DNA from 3 places in the Streptomyces sp. NPDC006435 genome. Region 1 is predicted to be linked to each of the others. Evidence: riboswitches for the same ligand, from Rfam matches in the RefSeq annotation. Region 1 holds a riboswitch; each other region holds the start of a gene.
The links. A riboswitch is a leader RNA that binds a small molecule or an ion and turns the genes downstream of it on or off. The one in region 1 is predicted to bind thiamine pyrophosphate.
Positions count from the first base shown of each region.

Region 2: linked by a shared signal. The riboswitch ahead of ABZZ04_RS18455 (thiamine ABC transporter substrate-binding protein) and the one ahead of thiC (phosphomethylpyrimidine synthase ThiC) in region 1 are both predicted to bind thiamine pyrophosphate.
Region 3: linked by a shared signal. The riboswitch ahead of thiO (glycine oxidase ThiO) and the one ahead of thiC (phosphomethylpyrimidine synthase ThiC) in region 1 are both predicted to bind thiamine pyrophosphate.

Region 1 covers NZ_JBEXPY010000001.1:245,444-248,708, reverse strand. The annotation lists gene thiC (phosphomethylpyrimidine synthase ThiC) at 1-1,181, opposite strand, end outside; TPP riboswitch at 1,174-1,307, opposite strand; gene ABZZ04_RS01115 (YibE/F family protein) at 1,378-2,712, shown strand; gene ABZZ04_RS01110 (SsgA family sporulation/cell division regulator) at 2,794-3,231, opposite strand.
Region 2 covers NZ_JBEXPY010000017.1:71,272-74,536, reverse strand. The annotation lists gene ABZZ04_RS18465 (phosphatidate cytidylyltransferase) at 1-139, shown strand, start outside; gene rlmN (23S rRNA (adenine(2503)-C(2))-methyltransferase RlmN) at 233-1,339, shown strand; TPP riboswitch at 1,393-1,509, shown strand; gene ABZZ04_RS18455 (thiamine ABC transporter substrate-binding protein) at 1,583-2,686, shown strand; gene ABZZ04_RS18450 (iron ABC transporter permease) at 2,836-3,265, shown strand, end outside.
Region 3 covers NZ_JBEXPY010000009.1:139,598-142,862, forward strand. The annotation lists gene ABZZ04_RS12870 (thiazole synthase) at 1-577, opposite strand, end outside; gene thiS (sulfur carrier protein ThiS) at 580-849, opposite strand; gene thiO (glycine oxidase ThiO) at 846-2,030, opposite strand; TPP riboswitch at 2,028-2,140, opposite strand; gene ABZZ04_RS12885 (hypothetical protein) at 2,192-2,536, shown strand; gene ABZZ04_RS12890 (FAD-dependent oxidoreductase) at 2,541-3,265, shown strand, end outside.

The DNA of each region.
Region 1 (3,265 bases):
GGACCCTCGATCATGGTCTGGACACCGAACCCCTTGGCCACCGTGTTGAGTTCGCCGAGCGTCCGCAGTTCGGCGAACTGCGCCTCGTCGTTGGCGTCGGCGATCGAACCGGGCCGCAGCCCGTCACCCAGCGAGTACGTCACGTCGTAGGCCGCGAGGATCTCGCAGAGCTCCTCGAAGTGCTCGTACAGGAACGACTCCTTGTGGTGCGCCAGGCACCACGCCGCCATGATCGAGCCGCCGCGCGAGACGATGCCGGTCTTGCGACGGGCGGTCAGCGGCACGTACGGCAGGCGCACGCCGGCGTGCACCGTCATGTAGTCGACGCCCTGCTCGGCCTGCTCGATGACGGTGTCCTTGTAGATCTCCCAGCTCAGTTCCTCTGCCCGGCCGTCCACCTTTTCGAGCGCCTGGTAGAGCGGGACGGTACCGATCGGAACGGGTGAATTACGCAGAACCCACTCACGGGTGGTGTGAATGTTGCGGCCGGTGGACAGATCCATCACGGTATCGGCGCCCCAGCGCGTCGCCCACGTCATCTTTTCCACCTCCTCCTCGATGGAGGACGTCACCGCGGAGTTGCCGATGTTGGCGTTGACCTTCACCAGGAACCGCTTCCCGATGATCATCGGTTCGATCTCGGGGTGGTTGACGTTGGCCGGCAGCACGGCCCGGCCGGCCGCGATCTCCTCGCGCACCACCTCCGGCGCGACGTTCTCCCGGATCGCCACGTACTCCATCTCCGGGGTGATCTCGCCCCGTCGGGCGTACGCGAGCTGGGTCACGGGCCGTCCGTCCCGGCTGCGGCGGGGCAGCCGGGGACGGCCCGGGAAGACCGCGTCGAGGTTGCGCAGCCCGCCGCGCGGCGAGGTGTGCCTGAGTCCGTCGTCCTCGGGACGGACGGGGCGACCCGGGTACTCCTCGGTGTCGCCGCGGGCAGTGATCCAGTTCTCCCGCAGCGGTGCGAGTCCGCGACGGACGTCGGTCTCGACAGCAGGATCGGTGTACGGCCCCGACGTGTCGTACAGCGTCACGTCCTTGCCGTTGGTGAGGTGCACCTGACGGACCGGCACCCGGAGGTCCGGGCGCGAGCCCGAGACGTATCCCTTGTGCCAGCCGATGGACTTCCCGGCCTCGTCGCTCCGACTGGAGGCAGGCGTGCGTGCGTCCGATGTGGTCATGAGACCTACTCCCTACGCCGGCATTACCCGGTAACAGGTTCGGCGGTCGGCGCAGCCGTTTCCGTACGGACGTACGGATGTCAGCGCCCTCTCAGCCCGGTGCTCCGAGCTCCCGCGTGTACAAAGGTTCCTCCACGCTAGCGTCCCGTCCGGCGGGATGAACAGTGGGCCCGTCCCTTCTTGCGATGATCTGCCGGTGACGTCCCCCCGTATCGACACCGATATCGACACCGAACTCCAGGGCCATCAGCACGGCCACTCGCACGGTCACGGTCCCGCGGCGCCCGTCTCCAGACATCTGCGCAAGGTCATCGCGGCCGTCCTGATCCCGTTCGCCACCGCCGTCGTCGTCGGCCTGGTGGCGCTCTGGCCGGGCGGCGCTCCCGCGCACGAACGGACCGGCGTGGGGTTCGACCGGCAGACCCGACAGGCGAAGGTGGTGAGAGTCGACATGGTGAACTGCAAGGACGTGAACGCGGTGCAGGTGCCCGTCGGCCAGGAGGCCGCCCCGCCGACGGACGACGACAGGGGATCGTGCCGGAAGGCCACCGTTGAGGTGACGTCCGGGCCCGACAGGGGCCGGACGTTCGTCGAGATCGTGCAGCCCGACGCCCCGCGTCAACTGCGCGAGGGCCAGGGCGTGATCGTGTCGTACGCGCCCGACGCACCCCGTGATCTGCAGTATTCGGTGACGGACGTGGCCCGGAAGTTCCCGATGACCCTGCTGGCCGGGATCTTCGCCCTGGTCGTGGTCGCGGTGGGCCGGATGCGCGGGGTGTTGGCGCTGGTGGCGCTCGCGGTCTCGTTCGCCGTGCTGACCCTGTTCATCCTCCCGGCCGTGCTCCAGGGCTCCAACCCGCTGCTCGTCGCGGTGGTGGGAGCCAGCGCGATCATGCTGATCGCGCTCTACATGTGCCACGGCCCGAGCGCCCGCACCTCGGTGGCGGTGATCGGCACGCTGGCCTCGCTGCTGCTGATCGGACTGCTCGGATCGCTCTTCATCGGCTGGGCGAGCCTGAGCGGCAACACCGACGACAACACCGGCCTCATCCACGGCCTGTACCCGCACATCGACATGAGCGGTCTGCTGCTGGCCGGTGTCATCATCGGTTCGCTCGGAGTGCTCGACGACGTGACCGTCACCCAGACGTCCGCGGTCTGGGAACTGCACCGGGCGAACCCGTCGATGGGCGTGCGCGGGCTCTACCGGGCGGGGATCAGGATCGGGCGCGACCACATCGCCTCGGTCGTCAACACGCTCGTGCTCGCCTACGCCGGCGCCGCGCTGCCATTGCTGCTGCTCTTCTCCATCGCGCAGAGCAGCGTGGGGACGGTGGCCAACAGCGAGCTGGTGGCGGAGGAGATCGTACGAACCCTGGTCGGCTCGATCGGACTGGTCGCCTCGGTGCCGGTGACGACGGTGCTCGCTGCGCTGGTCGTCTCCGCGGACCGCACAGAACTCGGCGCGGAAGCCGGGGCTTCGGCACCCGTACGGGCCGGGAAGGGCCGTCGTCGCAGGACGAGGGCCTGAACGTCTCCGCCGGGTGAGCAATTCACCCATTCGGCAGGTGCCGTGTTCGACCGGCGATCCGGTGGGCGGCACCGGGTTCCTTCAGCCCGCGTTCTGCTCCTCGGCGAGGATCCGGCCCAGGGCCTCCTCCAGATTGCCCTCGAAGTCACCGAGCGTGCACTCCTGCCCCAGCGGCACGAGCTTGTCGGTCCGGTCGAGAAAAGCCACGAGCGGCGCGGTACCGGCCCGGAAGAGGGCCCGGTCCTCGCCGACCTGAAGGCGGATGTGCACATCGGACAGCCCCTCGGGCTCCGTCGGCCCGATGTGCACATCACCGTCCCCACTGGGACTGTTGAGGCCGTCGAGCAACAACTCACGACCGAATGCCCAGGTGACGGGGGCATCGCCGGGCAGATGGAAGGTCATGCGGATCGCATACGGATCGCAGACCTCGTACCGGAGCTCCACCGGGATCCGGAAAGAGAGTTCCTCGGAGACGAGGAAGCTCATCATGACCTCAGCTTGAACCGACTCGCGCATCGTTCAACCCCGCAGTAGATGAATCTGGCCAGGA
Region 2 (3,265 bases), on a different contig from region 1:
GATCAAGCGGGACCTCGGCATCAAGGACATGGGCACGCTGCTGCCGGGGCACGGCGGGATCATGGACCGGCTGGACTCGCTGCTACCGACCGCTCCCGTGGTCTGGCTGCTGCTGGTGCTGTTCGTCGGCTCCGGCTGAGACCGGCCTCCGGCCGGGGGTTTCCACGGGTCAGGGCCCGTCGTCCACAGGACGGCGGGCCCTTGCCGTCGCGTCTGCGACACTGGATGAACCATGCCTAAGCCCGGAGAACTCACTTTCGTCGCGCCCCGCGGAGCCAAGAAGCCGCCGCGGCACCTCGCCGACCTCACGCCCGCCGAGCGCAGGGAGGCCGTCGCCGCGATCGGCGAGAAGCCGTTCCGCGCCCAGCAGCTCTCGCAGCACTACTTCGCGCGGTACGCGCACGACCCGGCCGAGTGGACCAACATCCCGGCCGGATCGCGGGACAAGCTCGCCGAGGCGATGTTCCCCGACCTGATGTCCGTGGTCCGGCACATCAGCTGCGACGACGACACCACCCGCAAGACGCTGTGGAAGCTCCACGACGGGACGCTCGTCGAGTCCGTCCTGATGCGCTACCCGGAGCGGGTGACCATGTGCATCTCGTCCCAGGCGGGATGCGGGATGAACTGCCCGTTCTGCGCGACGGGACAGGCCGGACTCGACCGCAACCTGTCCACCGCCGAGATCGTCCACCAGATCGTGGACGGCATGCGGGCGCTGCGCGACGGGGAGGTCCCCGGCGGGCCGGCCCGGCTCTCCAACATCGTCTTCATGGGCATGGGCGAGCCGCTCGCCAACTACAACCGGGTGGTCGGCGCGATCCGCCGGCTCACCGACCCGGAGCCGGACGGGCTGGGGCTCTCGCAGCGCGGGATCACCGTCTCCACCGTGGGCCTGGTGCCCGCGATGCTCCGCTTCGCCGACGAGGGCTTCAAGTGCCGCCTCGCCGTCTCGCTGCACGCACCGGACGACGAACTGCGCGACACCCTCGTCCCCGTGAACACGCGCTGGAAGGTGCGCGAGGTGCTGGACGCGGCGTGGGAGTACGCGGAGAAGTCCGGCCGCCGCATCTCCATCGAGTACGCCCTGATCCGTGACATCAACGACCAGGCGTGGCGCGGCGACCTGCTCGGCAGGCTCCTCAAGGGCAAGCGGGTGCACGTCAACCTGATCCCGCTGAACCCCACGCCCGGTTCCAAGTGGACCGCCTCCCGCCCCGAGGACGAGAAGGCGTTCGTCGAGGCGATCGCCGCCCACGGCGTTCCGGTGACCGTGCGGGACACCCGCGGCCAGGAGATCGACGGGGCCTGCGGACAGCTGGCGGCGGCCGAGCGCTGAGCGCCTGCGGACGGCCAAAGGGGCCCGTGTAACCTGGGCCCGAAATCAACTTCATATTCCGACAGGGGAGCGCCACAGCGCTGAGAGTGCGGCACCGAGGACAGGTCGTCCGCAGACCCTCTGAACCTCGCCCGGGTCATTCCGGGTAGGAAGTTCGGTCATCAACTCATGCTGTTGCGCCCTGCCCGCTTTCCGCGGGCAGGGCCGCGTCTCTTCCTGGCCAAAACCCAGGAGGAATCCACAATGAGCACCACCCACAGGACCGGTCGGCTCGCGGCGACGGCTGCCGCCGCCGCGCTGGGCGTCACCGCGCTCGCCGGATGCGGGAGCTCCGACGACCAGGCGTCCGACGGCCCCAAGGGCTCCGGTTCCAAGACCGTGACCCTCGTCAGCCACGACTCCTTCAACGCCTCCAAGGAGGTCTTGAAGGAGTTCACGAAGGAGACCGGCTACACGGTCAAGGTGCTGAAGAGCGGCGACGCGGGCGTCGCGCTCAACCAGGAGATCCTGACCAAGGGCTCCCCGCGCGGCGACGTGTTCTTCGGCGTCGACAACACGCTGCTCTCCCGCGCCCTCGACAGCGGGCTCTTCACGCCGTACGAGGCCAAGGGCCTGGACCGGGTCGCCGAGGCCACCCGGCTCGACGCCGAGCACCGGGTCACCCCGGTCGACACCGGCGACATCTGCGTCAACTACGACAAGAAGTACTTCGCCGACAAGAAGCTCGCGCCGCCGAGCACCTTCGCCGATCTGGCGAAGCCCGCGTACAAGGACCTCCTCGTCACCGAGAACGCCGCGACCTCCTCGCCCGGTCTCGGCTTCCTCCTCGGCACCGTCGCCGCCTACGGCGAGAAGGGCTACCAGGACTACTGGAAGAAGCTGGAGAAGAACGGCGTCAAGGTCGTCGACGGCTGGGAGGAGGCGTACAACGAGGAGTTCTCCGGCTCCGCGGGCGGCAAGAAGGCCAAGGCCGACCGGCCGCTCGTCGTCTCGTACGCCTCCAGCCCGCCCGTCGAGGTGCTGTACGCGAAGCAGCCGCCGGCCGAGGCCCCGACCGGGGTCGCCACCGGGACCTGCTTCCGCCAGATCGAGTTCGCCGGTCTGCTGGACGGCGCGAAGAACGAGGCGGGCGGCAAGGCCCTGCTGGACTTCCTGATCAGCAAGAAGTTCCAGGAGGACATGCCGCTCAACATGTTCGTGAACCCGGTCGTCGAGGATGCCGAGCTGCCGGAGGTCTTCACGAAGTTCGGCGCCACCGTGGAGAAGCCGGCGACCGTCGCCCCGGACAGCATCGCCAAGAACCGTGAGCAGTGGGTCCAGTCGTGGTCCTCGCTCGTAGTGAAGTAACGAAGTCCCCCGAACGCGCGACGGACGCGGCCGGGACGGGCGGTCACGGGGAGGGCCCGCGCGGGGACGACGCGCGCGGGCCCGGTCCCGGGCGTTCGCGCGCTGCCCGTGCCGCGGCCCGGCGGGGGACCGCGGTGCGGCTCGGCCTGATGGCCGTGCCCGTGGCGTTCTTCGCGCTGTTCTTCGCCTACCCGGTCGTCGCGATCGTCGGCCGCGGGCTGAAGGCGGACGGCGTCTGGCAGTTCGGCCGGGTCGGCGAGGTGCTGGCCCGGCCGGACATCCGCGAAGTCCTCTGGTTCACCGGCTGGCAGGCGCTCGCCTCGACCGCGCTGACCCTGCTGATCGCACTGCCCGGCGCCTATGTCTTCGCCCGCCTCGACTTCCCCGGCAAACAACTGCTGCGGGCCGTCGTCACGGTGCCGTTCGTCCTGCCGACCGTCGTCGTCGGGACGGCCTTCCTGGCGTTGCTGGGGCGCGGCGGATTCCTCGACGAACTCTGGGGCGTACGGCTCGACACCACCGTCTGGGCCATCCTGCTCGCCCATGTCTTCTTCAACTACGCGGTGGTCGTACGGACCG
Region 3 (3,265 bases), on a different contig from region 1:
CGTCCGAGGCCGTCCCGGCACCGGCGTCGAGGATCACCGGCACCCGGGCCTGCTCGACGATCAGCCGGAAGTTGTGCGGATTGCGGATGCCGAGGCCGGATCCGATCGGGGAGCCCAGCGGCATGACCGCCGCGCAGCCCACGTCCTGGAGCCTGCGCGCCAGCACCGGGTCGTCGTTGGTGTACGGCAGCACGGTGAAGCCGTCGTCCACCAGGATCTCCGCGGCGTCCAGCAGCTCGATCGGGTCGGGCAGCAGGGTCCGCTCGTCGGCCACCACCTCCAGCTTGATCCAGTCGGTGCCGAGCGCCTCGCGGGCCAGCCGGGCGGTCAGCACGGCCTCGCCCGCGGTGAAGCAGCCCGCAGTGTTCGGCAGCACGCGGATGGAGAGCCGCTCCAGGACGGAGAGCACCGAGCCCTGCACGGTCGGATCGAGGCGGCGCATCGCGACGGTGGTCAGCTCGGTGCCGGAGGCGACCAGGGAACGTTCCAGCACGTCGAGGCCGGCCGCCCCGCCCGTCCCCATGATCAGCCGGGAGCCGAAGTCGGTGCCGCCGAGGGCGAAGAGGTCGTCGGACACGGTCAGCCCCCCTGGACCGCGGTCAGGATCTCGACGCGGTCGCCGTCGGCCAGCACGACGGCGGACCACCGGCCCCGCGGCACGACGGTCTCGTTGACGGCGGCGGCCACGCCGGAGCCCGCGGTGGTGAGGGAGGCGACCAGGGCGTCCAGGGCGGTGCCCGCGGCGAGGACGCGGACCTCGCCGTTCACGGACACGGAGAGGGCGGCGGAGGGGGCGGGGGACGTGCCGGGCCCGGCGGGGGAGCCGGGGCGGGATGCGGACTCGGTCATGCGGGCTGCTCCTGACGTACGGGGGCGGCGGCGGACGGGAATCGGTGCGGGGTGAAGGGGCGGGCCTGCTCGGGCGGTTCGCCGCCGGTGAGGAACTCCGCCATGACGTCACCGGTGACGGGGGTGAGCAGCACCCCGTTGCGGTGGTGACCGGTGGCGAGGTGCAGGCCGGGCAGGGCGGTGGGGCCCAGCAGCGGGGCGTTGTCGGGGGAGGCGGGGCGCAGACCGGCCAGGGCCTCGGTGAGCGGCAGCTCGGTGATGCCGGGGACCAGCTCGTGGGCGTCCCGCAGCAGTTCGTAGACGCCGCCCGCGGTGACGGTGGTGTCCCAGCCCAGCTCCTCGCTGGTGGCGCCGACGACCAGCTCGCCGTTCTCGCGCGGGACCAGGTAGACGTGGCTGCCCCGGACCACGGCCCGTACCGTCCGGCTGAGGAAGGGCGCGTACGGGGCGGGCACGGTCAGCCGGAGCACCTGCCCCTTGACCGGCCGGACCGGCGGCACGACGTGGTCCGGCAGCCCCGGGAGCCGGCCGCTGAGGCTGCCCGCGGCGAGCACGACCTGGTCGGCCGCCAGTTCCGTACCCCCGTCGAGCACCGCCCCGGCGGCCCGGCCGCCCCGCACCGTCAGGCGCTCCACCCGGTCGCGGTGGAAGGTCACCCCGGCCCGCTCGCAGGCGGTCAGCAGGGCGGCGGCCAGCCGGCGGGGGTCGATCTGGTGGTCGCCGTCGACCCGCAGGCCGCCCCGGACTCCCGGCGCCAGCATCGGCTCCAGCCGGCGGCACTCACGGCCGGTGAGCCACTGGGACATCAGCCCGGACCGCTGCTGGAGGGCGTGCAGCTCCCGCAGATGGGCGCGGTCGTCGGCGTCCAGGGCGACGGCCAGGGTGCCGCAGGTGCGAAAGCCGGTCTCCCGCCCGCTCGCCTCCTCCAGCTCGGCCACGAAGGCCGGATAGCGGGCGGCCGAGGCGACGTTGAGACCGAGCAGCAGCTCCTCGCCGTAGTGGAGTTCGGTGACGGCGGCCAGCATGCCGGCCGCCACCCGGGCGGCCCCGCCGCCCGGTTCGGGATCGGCGACCGCGGTGCCCAGTCCGCGCTGCGCGGCCCGCCAGGCGGTCACCAGACCGATGATCCCGCCCCCGATGACGAGGACGTCGTGTCCCTTCCCGTTTCCGGAAGAACGCATGGGCGTCCAGCCCCTCCCTTCGCCGGCATGACCCGGATCAGGTTCGTACGGTCGGAGGCCGCCCAGCCTCCCTCTCAGCCCGGTGCGTCCGGGCTCCCGCGAGTGTTTTACGTTGGCCACCCTAAACCCCGCCGTCCCGGCCCAGTAAGGGAGCAGCCACCGTGGCCCGTTCGCTCGACGGACTCGTCCTCGCCCCGGTCGCCGACCAGGCCCCGGGCCAGGTCGGCACCCGCACCCGCTTCGCGTACCACGAGCAGGACGGCCGGATCTGGGCCGACTACGCGGGCGGTGACGTGGTCCGCGGCCATCTCGTCGGCACCCGGGACGGTGACACCCTCGACTTCAGGTACGTCCAGCTGAAGCAGGACGGGACGACGTCCTGCGGCCACTGCGTCTCCACCGTCGTCGACCTCGCGGACGGCCGGGTCCGGCTGGAGGAGCGGTGGGAGTGGGAGTCGCAGGAGGGCGGCGGGACGAGCACGGTCGAGGAGATCCCCTCTTCCTGACGAAATGTCAGATGCTTATGGTGTAGGGGTGAGCGATCAGCAGCAGTCAGAGCAGCCGGACCGGCGGCCGGGGCGCCGCGTCGTCGTCGTGGGCGCGGGCATGGCGGGCGTGCAGACCGCGGTGGCCCTGCGGGAACAGGGCTTCACCGGCCCCGTCGTCCTGATCGGCGCCGAACCCCACCAGCCCTACGACCGGCCCCCGTTGTCCAAGGCGGTGCTGCTCGGCAAGGCCGAGGACTCCGCCTTCGAGGTCGACTTCGAGGCGCTGGACATTGAACTGCGGCTGGGCGTCGAGGTCACCGGCGTGCGACCGGACGCGCACGAGCTGGACACCCCCTCGGGCCCCGTCGGCTACGACGCCCTGGTGATCGCGACCGGCGCCGAACCGGTCGTGCTGCCCGGCACCGAGGGCGTTCCCGGCGTCCACCTGCTGCGCACCCTCGACGACGCGGCCCGGCTGCGCCCGGTCCTCGGCGAACGGCACGACGTCGTGGTCGTCGGCGCGGGCTGGATCGGGGCCGAGTTCGCCACCGCGGCCCGCGCCGCGGGCTGCGGGGTCACCGTCGTCGAGGCCGCCGACCGGCCCCTCGCGGGCGCGATGCCCGCCGAGGTCGCCGCCCCGATGGCCGACTGGTACGCCGGGATCGGCGCCGAACTCCTCACCGGGGCCCGGGTCGACCGGATCGAGCCGGGCCGGGTGGTCCTCGCGGACGGCCGTACGCTCCAGGC